DNA from 2 places in the Paenibacillus sp. FSL R5-0470 genome. Region 2 is predicted to be linked to the other one. Evidence: predicted binding sites of a transcription regulator. Region 2 holds the regulator's gene; the other holds the start of a gene.

Region 1 (8,365 bases), 2.9 Mb from region 2:
TGCAACTTCTGATATTTTTTTTCTGCTTCTTGCAATGACTATTAGCCGATCCTCCGGGATGATCCCCTTACTATCTTTTCTAACCGCTTCAATGTCTTCATGGTTGATAGGAATTTGAAGATCTGAATCATTCTTAATCTCCTGCTCCGTCTGATACCATCTAATTGAGCTAGTTCTATCATTCATATTAAGTACGTTCTTTTTATCTACCGAAATATAACAATTCCCTGATTTATCAGGTAAATAACGGTAACTACTTGCGCGATATTCAACCCTGCCGTATAACGCAGGACAGAGAAAACTCTCCAGTTGTTGCTTCAATTTGCTCCAGGACATGTATCCTCCTATGTTTTATGTTATAAATACCTGTTGAGGCAGTCGTTCTATTATACAATACATAATACAATCCCACTAAAACCTGAATAATATCTTGATACTGTACATAGAAACAAGCCGATTAGGTATAGACCCCGTGGTCTGGTACCTAATCGGCTTGTTATGTTACGCCTCAAACGTTCTTACTTCAGTTATTAGTCTTACTCGGACAGATAATTCGATAACCGGTACAGGAAGTTTCAGCGCGGATCGTATTACTGCTTGGATGGATTATTTCTCCATTACTTATCGTGACCTTTACCCGGGTTTTCTTTTGAGTATTCAAAGGTCACTTTTACAGGCTCGCTCATATAGCCAGTCGATAGATACGCCTCATTGGTTCCTTTTAAATTACCCGTAAGTTTGAATGTGAATTGAAAGCTTCCCGCGACTGTACTCTTCGTCTCATCTTCGAGATGAACCTTGCCTTTCGAATCAAGCACCTTCAACTTCACATTTGTAAGGACGCCATTCATCAGCAATCCATCAATCGTTACTTTTTTCGCTTCCTCGTCAACCTTTACTTGTATGCCCTCAATGCCCTTCACGTCTACAGCGCTCGAGAGGTTATAGACACCAAACTCGTAGATGGAATATCCGTAATCGGTTGCTCTTTTTATGCCTTGTAACTTCATGTATCTTGCCTTGACCGGGTTGAACTGAATCGTTTCTTTGCCATCATGCGCGGTAATAATTCCGTCATTTGGCATGACATTGATCCAGTTCTGCTTATCGTTTGACACAAGAAGTTTGTATTTATCGGCACGAGCATATTCCCAATCGATTCGAACCGTATCCATTTCCTTCACTTCATCGAGATCGACCAGGAACCAAGTATTGTCCACGTATTCACTCGCCCATCTTGAAGCAGGGAATCCATCGACGGCTTTAGCCGGTGCATAATTCACATTATTGCCTTCGGTCGACGAAGCTTCTACCGTTTTATTCTGCGCCAAATTGCCTATTAGGTAATAGACGCTTTCCTTCAGCATATTGTACGCCTCATCTTTTATCGTACCCGCCTTCTTGAATTCATCCAGCTTTGCGTTAAAGCCTTGGAGATACTTGGTGACTTGCGCTGCATCTTTCCCTTCATAGCGCTTCATCATTTCCAAATAGTTGTTCAAAGAACGCACCGTTGCAGAATTCGTAAATTGCTTCGCTTGTTCGAAGCGCTCGACTAACGCTTTCATACCAGATGCATTCGTCGTTGTTTCGATAACATATGACTTTATCACCATACGCCCCGCCGTAACGGTAATGTTAAGCTCATGCTTGCCAAGCTTGCCTGCAAGTGGAATAACGGTACCTGCTGTATAAGGCTTGCCGTCATACGTCGCCGTCACTTTCGTCAGACCATCATCCGTTCTAAGCTTCCATGTAAAGGCTACGGATTCTGAATCGGGCAGCCTCATCCCGCTCTGGAACGGCTTGTCGTTCATCTGCACGTCTACCTCGGAAGGCGGAGCCTCGTTGACCTGATACGTTCCTTTAACAAATTGATACAGCCAGTCGTAAAGAACGCGTGTCGCTGGATCATTACTTACCGCGGTGTTATAGACTGCATTGTTGCCTTGGTAATACGATTTGAAGCCATCCTTCATGAGCCCTGTCTTCGCACCGCTGTTCAAGTAATCGATATACCGCTCGCGGAACACGCCGTCCGTCAGCATCCGATCATCGAACTCGAGTTCATTGGACATGCCATACTGCTTCGCCAGATTCGCAGAATCCTCCAAGCGCTCGATATCCGTCGGCTCGAAGAAGTAGTTCGGTTGGATCGTCACCGCATCGAAGCCGACATCCTTCCACATGAACGCTTTATAAGCGAAGAAGTGCGGAATCCAGAAGAACTTCAGGTCCTTGCCGCTAATTTGCATGTCATGCAGGGTGCTGCTCACCGAACGGATCAGATCCGGTCCGGATTGGCTTGTGCTGATTTGCTCTTCGAACCAGTACATACCTACAAGCTCGAGGTTAGCATAACCTTTTGCTTCCCATCTCGATTTGACTTGCTGCAGCCACCATTGAACTGCTTTTTCACGGTTCGCAAGGGCTTTCTCTTTGCCAACGGAATCATTAAAGTTCAGCGATTCTCCACCTTGTTCAATAGCTCCGAAATTAGTGATCGATTCACCTGGATCCGGAATCATGAGGACAACCTTTTCCTTCACGCCAGACTCGTTCAGCGCATCGGATACTTCCTTAGCCGCTGCGTTTAACGCATCCATATCACCGCCTACCGCAAAGGTCTTATCCAGATACCATTGCCAATCTTCCAGATAAGCCCGCCCGCCGAAATCACGACCTGGATTTGGAGAGTTAATGCCAAGATACAGGACGCCGTCGAAGAGTCGATCCTTAATCTTGCCGTCCTTATCGACATAACTAATGTTCGGAATGATCCGTTCTTTCGTCCAGAAGCCTAAGTCATTCGCATATTGCCCGTTATACAAAAGTCCAAGATGCTCTATACCCGCTGTCGCTTCGCCTGCCGCCAAGAATTTCGGCGTATGCGTTGGAACAGTTACGGCTCCGGCAACTTTGCCCTCTTCACCGAGGATTTCAATCTCATCCACGAAGGTCATTGCACGCGTATGCATTGTGAATGTTACTTTCACGTACCGAGCATACGCGATTTTCGCATCTGGGCCGATCGCTTTAATACCGTCCTTGCTGCCATCCCACACATAGGTCTCCGTGTATTTACCATCATTCCACAGCTTCTGCGTGGCATTGTCTTTGAGCAGTCCCCAGTTCACCTTGTCATCGGAGACGTACATCGATACCGTGAGTGGCACGAGTACATTGTTCGTTGGCCAATCTTCGAGGAAATTGGCTTTAATACCCGTGAGTGATTTCTTCGCCCCCAAATCAAACACAACTTCGCGTGTTTTACCCAAATGATGTCCAACCCATGCTACGTTGGATCTATTGCTTGCCCCATATATACCATCCGTAAGTTTGTTGCCTTCATCCGGATAGGAAGCTTCCGGCTCTTGCGACCACTCATAAGATAAGCCTGCTGCAAGATTGTGATATACCGCCCCATACACTGACGCAATAACACCCTCCGCACCCGCTCCCGGTAGGTCTGATGGAATCGTCACCTCGACCGGATAGGCTTCGCCCGGCGGGTTCGCTGGTGTCTGTTCCTCTGTCTGTGTAGGCGGCAGCGCCTCTTCCGCTTGCGCGATCGGCATCATCGTTACGATCATGATCGCAACCATGACGAGAGCTACCCATTGTCTACTCCTCTTCATATCGTACGAACTCCCTTCTGATTCTTGAGTCAAGAAACATCAATCTCCTAAATGGTATGCGCTTCCATTTCAGCTTACCTCGATGCTCTTTCCTCCCTTCCGAGATTCCGACACGTCATAGAAGCTTATAACATATGTCAATGTCCTTATAGTAACATTATGAAAAGTGGCCTTTCTTTCAAATAGATAATTAATGACATTGGGTATACACTTGTTGACATGAAGGCCTTCACGTCGCGTCTTTATAGGTATAAAGATAGCGCTTACCTCCTTAGGTCCTACCTATTTTCTATCAATGTCCTCTAAGCAATCCGCCAAATAAAAAACGCAACCCCCTCGAGGTTGCGTCGTGTTTATATATGGTGGCGCCTAATTGCTGCGGCGTTTCTACTAACTTGATACCCTATCCATAACCGAACGGATGCTTTTTGTACTCTAAGGGGCTTGAACCGACTCTATTTTTGAACACACGACTAAAATAGTACTGGCTCTTATACCCTACCTTCACGGCCAGATCCCCGATTTTGATATTCGGCATAACGTCATCCAGAATCTCCTTCGCCTTCGATATCCGAAGCTCGGTGACATAGTCAAGGAATGAAGCACCAATTTCTTGCTTCATACGCTTGCTAAGATAGGTTTGGTTGATATGAAATAGTGCTGCTACTCGAGTAATAGACAGCTCCGGATCCTGATAATGACTGTCAATATACTCGGTCACTTTTTGGATAAGCACTGTTCCATCCCCTGTATACCCGGGAAGCCCCAGCTCCTTATCCACCCTGCTTTCATGTGAATGCAAAGGATATTTTGCCTGAAGATGCTCATCGATCCTATGAAGCAACTTGTTCAGATCACTCTTCGGCACAGGTTTTAATACATAATCGAATGCTTGCAGTTGCACGGCTTGACGCGCATATTCAAAGTTATCGTAGCCGCTGATGATGACAACCAGAACCGACGGGCAGCGTTCGCGCAATATATTTATCAGATCGAGCCCATTCATATTCGGCATGTTGATGTCCACAAGACATACATGTGGTGGGGCTTCCTCCACCATATTCAATGCTTCGTTTGCACTTTTCGCTTCTCCTGCAACTTCAAAAAGATACGAACTCTCCTCAATGTATTGTCGCAAGCCTTTGCGAATGATCGTTTCATCATCGACGATGACAATCTTCCACATCTTCATTCCACTCCCCTTCCAAAGGTATTCGAATGACCATAACGGTAATGCCATCTTCGCTCTTCACTGCAAGGCCATATGGCACCCCGTAAGCTAGTCGAATGCGATGGTTTACACTGTATAGCCCAAAGCCTGTGGCAGAACGATCATATTTATCATCAAGAAGGGCTTGATTCATCTGTTCAAGCTTCTCTTCAGGAATCATAACCCCATTATTTTCAACCTTAATGACCAAATAATCGACCTGTTTATATGCTGTAATCGAAATTTTGCATTTTTGATCCCCAAGTGGCTTAATCCCGTGATAAATCGCATTTTCCACCAAAGGCTGCAGCATGAAGCGAACGACTTGGCACTGAGCAAGCTTTTCATCATATCGAAGCTCGTAGTCCAGAATTTCCTCATATCGCACGCCTTGAATATGAAGATAACTCTCGACATGGTACAACTCCTGATCAAGCAGAATGTAGGGACTGCCTGTGCCTAGCCCTAATCGGAAATACGCGCTAAGCGCTTCCACCATCTCCACCACATTGTCTGCTCCATGTTCCATTGCCATCCACTGGATCGTATCCAATGTGTTATATAAAAAGTGCGGCTTGATCTGCTCATGAATCAGTCTGAGCTCCATCTCCTTTCGGTCCTGCTCCACAGCGTATAAATCAACAAGCATGTCATTGAAGCTTCGCCCAAGATCGCCGATCTCATCCGAGCGCGTAACATCTGCTCGTATGGTTTGGTTGCCGTTCTGCACATTTTCCATTACCTGGCGAAGCGACTGAATTGGACGAATAATGGAAGAAGCAAGCAGCATCAGAAAGACAATAAACGCACTACCGATAAGAACGCCTACCAGCAATGCAGTCCGCTGGGTTTTGATCACCGCTAGCGATAGACTTGAATTCGGTACTTCGAGTACTAGCTTCCAGCCTTCCACATTTTGAATTGGAGCCTCAAATACACTCATGTTCTTCTTATCTGCTGCATCCTCCGCTCCATCTCCTTCACCCAGCTCTCTGCAATCGATGATAAGCTGGCCTGACTGGTCATATAGCATTACATCTTGAGCAATCTCCTTCATCTTCTTGACGGAGACGGCTGCGGCAATATAAGCTACCTCATCATTCACCGATGGATTCACGCGGTAGAGAATGACGACGATTTCAACTGCATTCGCTTTGGATACGATCGGATTACTCACCACATAATTGGAATCTGAATTTAGCAGTTGTTTTCGATAGTAGGGTCGGTTTAGTATCGAAAAAGGCTTGTCCTTTGCTGACCAGGAATTTCCGTGAATATCCACCACTCGTATGGATTCGTACTCTACTCGCTTCTTCGCCTCAAACTTATCGATCTCTTGCAGCAATTCATCTCGTGTCCACTGATGGTCCGAAGCTAGAGAAGCAAGCATGTCTATCTCACCGATGCGCTGATTAAACCAATAATCGATCTGGTCGCTGCGTGCATTAACCACTTGCTGCGTTAAGTTCTTATTCAAAGGGACAACCGTATGGTTCATCTCCAAATATATTGTTACAAGCAATGCAATGAACAGCAGCAAGAAGCAGCTTCCTGCGATTAACGTAATTTTTAAGTGAATTGATCTCATTGTAATCATAGCCCTTCACAATATCCGTTTCTTACATGCCCGAAAAAGACAAAAAAACGCTAATCTGTGCAAATACATAATGCAGTACTAAATCTATAATAGGTCTTGTGCATATTTTCACATGAAATAACATTCATGTCTAGGCTAGAGATAAAGGATTTGCCTAGCAAATCTTCCTCTCCCTAATGTATGTAACCAATTCACAACAGAATGAAGGAGATATTATGCGAACTCACACGAAAAAGCTGTTATCTATTCTACTAGTCCTCAGTCTTATGTTCACGCTTGCTGCCTGCGGCGGTAAAGACGCAGCACCCGCTGCAGATGCAAACGGAGTTCAAGTCTTTGAAGGAGTTGGGCAAGGTAAACATGGCGATATTAAAGTACAAGTTTCCTTATTAGATAACAAGATCACTGACATTAAAGTAACAGAGCATAAGGAAAATGAAGTACTTGCAGAACCTGTTTATACGCAGCTCAAGCAAGATGTCATGGCAACTAACAGCGCAAAAGTTGATGCCATTAGCGGATCTACGGTTACAAGCAAAGGATATCTTGAAGCCATTCAAGATGCAATTACGAAGTCTGGACTTACCCTTGTCGCTGGCGCTGCAGTCAGTGGAAACAAAGACAAAGAAGAAGCCGAGCAAACCTATGATGTTGTCGTCATCGGTGCCGGGGGTGCTGGCTTTAGTGCGGCTATCGAAGCGAAGAGCGCTGGAGCAAATGTAGTTCTGCTCGAGAAAATGCCAGCTGTTGGCGGCAACACATTGATCTCCGGTGGTGAGATGAATGCGCCTGACAACTGGGTTGAACGTGCTCTTGGCATCACAGATGACACGGCTGAATTATTCTATAATGATACGATGAAGGGCGGAGACAACCTCGGGGATCCAAAGATGGTTCGTATTCTTGCCGACAATGCTCTAACATCTGCCGAATGGCTGCGCGATGAGATCAAGGTAGAGTTCTTACCTGATCATCTGTTCCAATTTGGAGGCCATTCCAGAAAACGTGCGTTGATTCCTGTAGGTCATACAGGGGTTGAATTGATTACCAAGTTAAAAGCCAAAACAGACGCTGATCAAATCACGATCAAAACGAATATGAAAGCCGAAACCTTGCTGAAGGATGAAAGCGGCAAAGTAACCGGTGTAACTGCGACTTCGGGTACTGGCGACAAGATCACATTCCATGCGAACAAAGGCGTCATCATAGCTACCGGTGGTTTTGGATCCAATGTAGAGATGCGTAAAAAGTATAACCCTAAAATGGATGAAAAATATATGTCTACCGATACACCAGGATCTACAGGTGACGGTATCGTTATGGCAGAAACGATTGGCGCCAAACTGACAAATATGGAGAGTATTCAAACGTATCCAATCTGTAATCCTGAGACAGGTGTTATTTCCCTGGTTGCAGACTCCCGCTTCGATGGTGCGATCCTGATTAACCAAGAAGGCAAGCGCTTCGTTGAGGAATTAGAACGTCGTGACGTTATTTCTAAAGCAATTCTTGCTCAAACGGGCGGATATACGTATCAATTATGGAATCAAGGCATTGAGGATATCGGTAAAACGATCGAAGTTCATCAGGACGAATACGATCAACTCGTTAAACAAGGCTTGCTCTTTAAAGCCGATACGATTGAAGAGGCGGCTGATTTCTTCAAAATTGACGTGAACACTTTGAAAGAAACGATTAATAAAGTAAATGATTATGCGAAAACAGGTAAAGACCTTGATTTCAAACATCGCGGTGGATTGAAATCTCTTGAAAAAGGCCCTTACTACATCGAAAAAGCTGTACCATCCGTTCACCATACAATGGGCGGCTTGGTGATCGACGAGAAGACTCGCGTATTGAATGAAAAAGGCGAAGTCATCCCTGGGCTGTTCGCTGCAGGTGAAGTAACAGGGGTCATTC
Region 2 (8,365 bases):
AACCGTTAATTTGGAGGTTTGCCGCCGCCGAGGAGGTAAGCTTCATTTCGGAAATCAGCTTGTTTCATTATTGTAAATTATTACGTTTACGGTTTATTATTCCGCATTTTCATTCAAGCGATGCATCCCCTGAACCAGTGGTGTGCATCGCCTTTTTTCGCAACTTCTGTTATGCTGATTAAGAGTCTCAATTGAAAGGGAATAGAATTATAATGAAATTTGCCGTGCTTGATTTTGAAACAACGGGAACCCAATCCGTGGGTGAAATTATCCAGGTTGGCCTTGCAATTATAGAAGAAGACCGGTCCATCTCCCGGGTATATGGTTCCTACGTCAAGCCCGGAACGCCGATACCTCCTTTTATAACTGGTCTAACGGGGATTACCGACGATGATGTAAAGGATGCACCTGAGCTGGATGAGATGATGATGGAGCTTGTCCCACTCTTGGATGATGTTGTGCTTGTAGGGCATAATGTCGCATTTGACTTCCATTTTTTGCAAAATGCTTTAGACCGATGTGGGTATTTACCATTTCAAGGGCGGATTTTAGATACGATTGATTTTCTGAAAATCTGCTTTCCTTCCCTCACATCCTATCAACTAGGATCAGTTAGTGCACATTTTGGAGTGACGCATGATCGTCCGCATCAGGCAGACAGTGATGCACTCGCAACTGCTCTTGTATTGCTGAAATGTCTGGAGGAGCTCTACGATTTGCCTCTGCTGACGATTCAGAGACTCTGTGAGCTGTTTACGGAAGAGGATAGTGATCTGGGTTGGTATTTTGATGGTCTGCTGCGTGAACGGGAAGCGGAGACGCTTCAGCCCGAAGGTGATCTGACTTTCTATCGTCAATTAGCGCTTGCTGTAGGAGACTGGAATGAATTAGCTCCACCTCGAGACGAGCATGCTGAGAATCCACTACACAATTTATCTTTTACAGATTATATGGATGAAGTAACGAAACGACTTAAAGAAACTTTGCCACAGTATGAAAGCCGAGAAGCTCAGGATATTATGATCAATGAGGTGATGACGGCACTTGCCGAAGACAAGCATCTATTGATCGAAGCAGGGACAGGAACCGGTAAATCCCTTGGTTATTTATTGCCTGCCATATACCAAAGCGTACGAACTAATGAAAAAGTCATGGTCAGCACTCATACTATTAATCTGCAGGATCAATTGCGTGAGCGTGATATTCCTTTGTTAACGCAGGTAGTTCCTTTTCCATTTAAAGCTGCAATTTTTAAGGGCAGAGGGCATTATTTGTGTCTTCGTAAGTTCGAACATAAAATTAATAAAAAAGACTTTATAAGTCCGAGGGAAGATGCGCTTACTGCGGCTCAGATGATCGTTTGGCTGACACAAAGTGAATCAGGAGATGACGAAGAGCTCAATCTAAGTGGACGTGGCGGAGATTTTTGGGAGACGGTGGCAAGCGATACCGATTCTTGTCTGGGTCGCTCGTGTCCTTGGTTCCGTAAGTGTTATTATCATCGGGCTAAGCATGAAGCTGGTATTGCAGACGTGGTCATTACGAACCACTCTAAGCTTTTCGCAGATGTTAAGGCTGGGCATCAACTACTTCCGGCTTATGAACATCTTGTAATAGATGAGGCCCATCATCTGGAGGACGTGGCTGGCAAGCATTTAGGCATGCATATGAAGCATTTCACGGTGGCACATACACTATCGCGTCTTTATAAGGATAGTCGAAATGGCCAACTTCCTACACTTCGCCAAATGCTTCAGTCATCAGGCAGTGAGGAAGCTTCTGAATGGAGCGGAGTGATCGATAGAATCTATCCGGACCTTCTTACCGTAAAAGAAACCTGGGATCTGCTTAGTGATAAACTATTCAGCCTCTTGCCGGAACGCAGCGATGCAGCGGCGGGAGAAGCCGGCCAGTTAGTCATGCGGCTACTTCCTACCCGTAAACCGAAAGATTGGGATGAATTGGTTGCTTTAGAGAATACTATGAATCTGACATTAAGCGAAATTATCCGTAAAGGTGATAAAATGCTTAATGAGATGCGAGATCAAGAAGGTCAATCTTCCTCAGATAGCCTAGTTACCGATATTAGCGGCTTATTTAAGGATTTAGCTTCTATACGTGAGCAAGTACGGTTTTTTATGGGATTAAATGATGAGAATGTAGTATATTGGCTGGAGGCGAATGGAAATTATCGCAGTAAATCGCTACAGCTGTATGCCGTTCCTGTTGATGTTAGTACTCAGCTTAAGGAGCTGTTTTTCGACAAGAAGAAAAGTATCGTACTAACTTCGGCGACACTCTCTGTGGATAAATCTTTCCAGTTTATGATTGATAATCTCGGACTTAATGAAGCTGCGGAAGAGGGGCGTCTGATGACATCACTCCTGCCTTCTCCCTTTAAGTATCGGGAGCAGGCGCTGTTAGTTATTCCGCGGGATTTCCCAAGTGTGAAGGGGAGTGTAGGCGATGCCCGATTTGTCGATACACTCGTACAGTCACTAGCAGAAGCAGCTATTACAACACGTGGGCGGATGCTTGTCCTGTTTACTTCTTACAAGATGCTACGCCAGGTTTACGATCCTCTGAAAGAGGCTCTAGCCTCACAAGAGATCACGGTGTTAGGTCAAGGCGTGGAGGGGGGCAGCCGTAGCAAGCTGATCCGCCGTTTTCAGGACAGTGCAGCTTCTGTACTGTTAGGAACAAGCAGCTTTTGGGAGGGTGTAGATATTCCAGGTGAAGCATTAACATGCTTGGCCATCGTGAGACTCCCATTTCAACCGCCAAACCACCCCCTAGCGGAAGCGAAGTCTGAGTTATTACAAGCCCAGAAAAAGAATCCGTTCATGAAGTTGTCTGTTCCTCAGGCGGTTATTCGCTTCAAGCAAGGATTTGGGAGGCTGGTACGGACAGCGCAAGATCGGGGTATTGTTATTGTGTATGACACAAGGGTGATCGAATCTCACTATGGGAAGTATTTCCTCTATTCGTTGCCTGGCCCGAAAATGGAGCATATGCTTACGGATCAAATGGTTCCTCGTATAGCGGAGTGGTTGGAAGACGGAGGCGTTTCTTGAAAAGAACGTCATCGATCTTATTAATCTCTCTACAAGGAAGGGCGGTATAAGAATACCGCTCTTCCTTGAGACGAGGTGCAGATATTTCGATAGGATTTGAACAGAATATCACTTAAATTAGGAGGTAAATTATGAAATCGGATAAAATATCAGAAGCCGTTGTTCGCAGACTTCCTGTGTACTTGCGTTTCTTGAATGATCTCCAGAAACGTGAAATATTAACCGTTTCCTCACAAGAACTAGGACAAAAACTTGATTTGAATCCTGCTCAAATTCGTAAAGATTTAGCTTATTTTGGAGATTTTGGTAGAAAAGGTATCGGGTATGACGTAACTTATCTTATTGAAAAAATCCGTCATATTCTGAAGCTGGATCAACAATTGAATGTGGCTTTAGTAGGTGCCGGTAACCTTGGACATGCATTATCTAATTACAATGCTTATCTGAAAGATACTATGAAGATTACCGCTATATTTGACTCCTATGCACCTAAGGTAGGGCGGAAAATCAACTCTCTTACCGTTCAACCGATGGAGGAGCTTGGTCAGACGGTTCGTGAGCAAGGTATTCGAATTGGGATCATTACTGTGCCTGATTCAGAAGCGCAGAATGTAGCAGATATTCTCATTGAGTCTGGCATTGAGGCGATTTTGAATTTTGCACCAGTGATTCTAAAAACACCATCGAATATCCGGGTTCATGCTGCCGATTTTACAACGGATTTGCAAAGCCTTGCTTATTATTTGAAAGACGGAAAGGAAGAAACCGGAAATGAAGAGCAGTAAAACGATTATTAAGGGCGGGCGTTTTCTTATTCCGGGAACGGATGAGCCGGTTCTGAATGGATATATGACTATTGAAGATGATTTGATCACTTACATAGGAAAAGAAGAGCCTTTAATGGAAGATGATGTGCAAGTTGTTGATGGCAGTCGTCTGCTGTTTATGCCAGGTCTGGTAAACACACATGGCCATGCGGCAATGTCATTGCTTCGTGGTTATGGAGATGATTTAGCACTTCAGGTGTGGCTTCAAGAGAAGATGTGGCCGATGGAAGCGAAATTCACTGGAGAAGATGTATACTGGGGAACCTCCTTGTCGGTACTGGAAATGCTAAAAGGTGGTACTACAACCTTCTTGGATATGTATGATCATATGGATCGAGTAGCAGAGGTAGTCGAATTATCAGGCATTCGTTCTGTACTGATGAGAGGCGTAATCGGATTATGCCCAGAGGAAGTACAAAATCACAAGCTTGCGGAAGCGATTTCTTTTGCACGAAATTGGCATGGTAAGGCTGATGGTAGAATTACGACGATGATCTCGCCACACGCCCCATATACTTGCCCACCGGACTTCTTTGTTAAGTTTGTTCAAGCGGCACATGATTTGGATTTACCGATGCATACCCATATGTCCGAGACCAAACGCGAAGTGGAGCAGAATGTGGTGGATTACGGACTTCGGCCTGTAGCGCATTTAGAGAAGCTTGGAATGTTCACACGTCCGTCTATTGTTGCACATGGCGTTCATTTGAATGATGAAGAGATCGAGATACTGGCTCGTCATGATGTAGGCGTGTCTCATAACCCAGGAAGTAATCTGAAACTGGCTAGTGGAGTGGCTCGGGTTACGGATCTTCTAAAGGCTGGTGTGAAGGTATCACTGGGTACAGATGGTGCGGCAAGCAATAATAACCTGGATATGTTTGAAGAGATGCGTCTTGCAGCCCTCATCCATAAAGGTGTAAGTGGTGATCCGACGGCTGTTCCAGCTCCGGAAGCGCTGCGTATAGCTACAGAGTATGGCGCAAAGTCTATCTTTTTAAATGATGTGGGTAGACTCGCTGTTGGCATGAAAGCGGACTTTATCGCGATTGATATAGACCAGCCGCATTTGCTACCACACACAGATCTGTTGTCTCATGCTGTATACTCTGCCAGTGCCAAGGATGTTGAACATGTATGGGTGAATGGTAAACAGGTTGTAAAACATGGAGAATGTGTAACGCTAGATGAGGAAGCAATCCGTCGTAAGGCGCAAGAATCATTTGATGGACTGCTTAAACGGTAGTCTAAGATCATAACGAATAACTGAAAGGCTGTGACTTTCTGCGATTGCAAAGTTACAGCCTTTTGTGTTTCTGATAATTAGATCATTGAATTGGATATGAAACTTTGGATAAACACACAGGTGTGTTATATAATCAAAAAAGATATATTACTAGAAAGGGAGCTGTACCTTGAAGAAAAGGAAAAAATGGATCCTCCTGGGGTCAGTTCTGATTCTGCTCCTTCTGTTTGGACTTATCCAGTTCTATGCTTATATTATGAAAGATCAATGGAACGAGCGAGATATCGCTAAGGATGTCGCTAAAACCAGTGCTGGTCTGACAGAGGTAACCAAAGCGCAGAAATCCGTGTGGGATGAAAATGCGGTGTACTGGGTCTTAACAGGGAAGAATGAAGCCGGGACCGAGTTGATGGTTTGGGTACGTTTTACTGTAGACGGGAAGTTTGCTGAAGGAACCGACGCAGTATATGCTGAAGAACTAAGTAAAGGGACCTCTGAAGCGAAAATGCGTAGCCTTATAAAAGCCGATCTTCCGGACATCAGCATTGAGCGGTTGTTGCCAGGAGTATATAACGGGGAGTATGCTTGGCAGCTTTTTTATAAACAAAGCGGTCGATATTATTATCAATTTTATCGGTTCTCAGATGGGGCTCGAATGGGTGAAGGTTACAGTTTACCTAGCCGCTAAATTAAACAAAAGCATTATAGGAGAAACAAGCGGACCATTTATGGTTCGCTTGTTTTTTAAAATGACATATTATTTGATATACTATAAGTACACGAATTGTGATATACTATAAGAGTAGTTTTTATGTATTGGTATTTAAAGATTCATACGAAAAAAGGTCTGTTAGTTAAGAGTAACAGCCCTTTTTTTGTCGAATTAAATCAATAAATTTAATAAAATGGAAAGAATTAAAAAATAAAATTTTAAATATCTTCACACTTTTTTTCAATATAGTATATACACCTGTGATATACTACTGTTTGTAATTAGAACAGTGTTAGTAGAACGTCAGGCTCTGATGAGCTCTTAGCAGCTATGACTTTGGATCATTCTGTTTACATTTTTTCATCTTTGAGAGGAGGACGTTTCTTGAAATTACGTCTTGTACCTGTACTGATAACGTCTCTACTGTCGGCTATGCTATTATTCGGAGGATTCTTTTTATATCGTCAGTTTGCTTTACAGGAACCGCTCCAAAAGATTGTAACCGGATTTGAGGGAGTAAATACTTCACATATTAGTATTAACCGCGATGAGGTCACTTTGAAACTTGATTTGCAGCCGGGCACGAATTTACGTGATCTAGTATCGTATGTATCCAAAGAAGGAAAATCAGTGATTGAAGGACGTAAACTTAAACTCGATGTGGAGCAAAATTCAAGTGAACTATTGGATGATTACTGGGATAAAGCGATGTTCTCTGTAGCTGAAGCCATGGAGAGCCGTAAATATACGATTATACCTACAGAACTTGATAGATTGAAACAGCAAAATACGGAATTTAAAGATGTGATAGCATCTACTGATATCGACGACAACAATGTGTACGTAAGCTTGAGTAATGGAAAAGAAAGCAAATTTATTATTCTGCCGCGAAAACCTGCGACCTTGGGGGTATGGAATAATGCCTAAGTACCTTAAAGAAATTTTACTCGGATTTATTCCTGTGCTGTTTATTTTCATGGCTTTTTTAGGTATTAATATATTCCCGATTGTTATAGCAGCTGGAATGCTTACTGCATTACTTATAATTGCTCATTTGCGTGGCGGGCTTACGGTGAACGCTGGTGCGGGGAAGAAACGCCAGAAGGAAGGGCCTTCAAAGCTCACTTTTGAAGAAATTGGTGGGCAAGACAATGCGAAGCAAGAGCTTCGTGAGGCACTCGATTTTTTGATCCGGCACGAGGAGATTAGTAAATTTGGGATTCGTCCTTTGAAAGGGATTCTGCTCACTGGCCCTCCAGGAACAGGTAAGACCCTTATGGCCAGAGCAGCAGCGCATTATACAAACTCCGTATTCGTAGCTGCATCAGGTAGTGAATTTGTAGAAATGTATGTTGGTGTCGGGGCTGGTCGGATCCGCGATTTGTTCAAGGATGCTCGTAACCGTGCTGTTAAGGAGAACAAACAAAGTGCCATTATTTTTATTGATGAAATTGACGTAATTGGCGGTAAGCGCGAAGGCGGTCAGCAACGTGAATATGATCAGACCTTAAATCAGCTATTGACCGAGATGGATGGTATTTATAATAACGAAACTCCGCGTATTTTGCTGGTAGCTGCAACAAACCGGAAAGAAATGCTTGATTCAGCATTGTTACGTCCTGGACGCTTCGACCGTCATATTCAAGTGGACATGCCTGACAAAAAGGGCCGCAAATCGATTCTCGAATTGCATGCGAAGAATAAGCCTCTTCATACAGAGGTGAGTCTCGACAAAATCGCTGAAGAAGCCTATGGCTTTTCCGGTGCTCAGCTTGAAAGTGTCATGAATGAGGCTGCGATTTATATGATGCGTGAGGACTTGACGAAAGTTGAGCAGCGGCATCTGTCGATGGCGATTGACAAGGTAATGATGGGTGAAAAAACGGATAGAGAAACAAATCATGAAGAGAAAAAGAGAGTCGCCATTCATGAATTGGGACATGCCATTATGGCAGAGCTCCTTCGTCCCGGAAGCGTTAGTCAGGTTACGCTGACTCCGCGTGGGCAAGCCCTTGGTTATGTGCGACATAATCCTCAGCAAGAGCAGTATTTGTACACCAAAGATTATCTCGAAGATCAGATTATGATTGCACTTGGTGGAGCAGCTGCTGAAGAAATGTATTATGGTGGACGAAGCACAGGTTCACGCGGTGATTTCGATCAGGCGCTGAATATTGTGGAAACGATGATGAAGTCAGGTTTAACTTCGCTGGGTATCGCTAAGCTGGAAATGGTTACCACTGAAGAGCTTATGAAGGAAAATAGTAAGATATTGGATGAGCTGATGACGCGCACTCGTGAGCACCTTGAAAAGCAACGAAATGTATTTGATTACTCTCTTGACATTTTAATGAAGGAAGAAGTACTCTCTGGAGAGCAATTTCGATGTCAATTTCGTGACAGCGTCCTTTTACCAGCATAAATATTTATGCTGGTTATTTTTTTTTACTTTTCAGGCATGCTAAGATATCATTATATGTCGGGCTTTATAAATTTTTGCGACAGA

The links. The regulator Rex, encoded in region 2, represses fermentation and respiration genes when NADH is low (regulators of the CRP and FNR family bind a similar motif). The targets are predictions, from matches to a motif close to TTGTGAAATATTTCACAA.
Region 1: a site for Rex is predicted at 6,542-6,559, ahead of MKY99_RS03515 (flavocytochrome c). Genes of this name have one in related genera too.

Annotation. Positions count from the first base shown of each region.
Region 1 is NZ_CP150238.1:795,587-803,951, reverse strand. It holds gene MKY99_RS03535 (hypothetical protein) at 1-336, opposite strand, end outside; gene MKY99_RS03530 (DUF4855 domain-containing protein) at 618-3,638, opposite strand; gene MKY99_RS03525 (response regulator) at 4,042-4,830, opposite strand; gene MKY99_RS03520 (sensor histidine kinase) at 4,799-6,436, opposite strand; gene MKY99_RS03515 (flavocytochrome c) at 6,661-8,365, shown strand, end outside.
Region 2 is NZ_CP150238.1:4,706,062-4,714,426, reverse strand. It holds gene MKY99_RS20835 (hypothetical protein) at 1-76, shown strand, start outside; gene dinG (ATP-dependent DNA helicase DinG) at 213-3,074, shown strand; gene MKY99_RS20825 (redox-sensing transcriptional repressor Rex) at 3,206-3,859, shown strand; gene MKY99_RS20820 (amidohydrolase) at 3,846-5,147, shown strand; gene MKY99_RS20815 (DUF5590 domain-containing protein) at 5,317-5,835, shown strand; gene MKY99_RS20810 (hypothetical protein) at 6,244-6,786, shown strand; gene MKY99_RS20805 (AAA family ATPase) at 6,779-8,281, shown strand.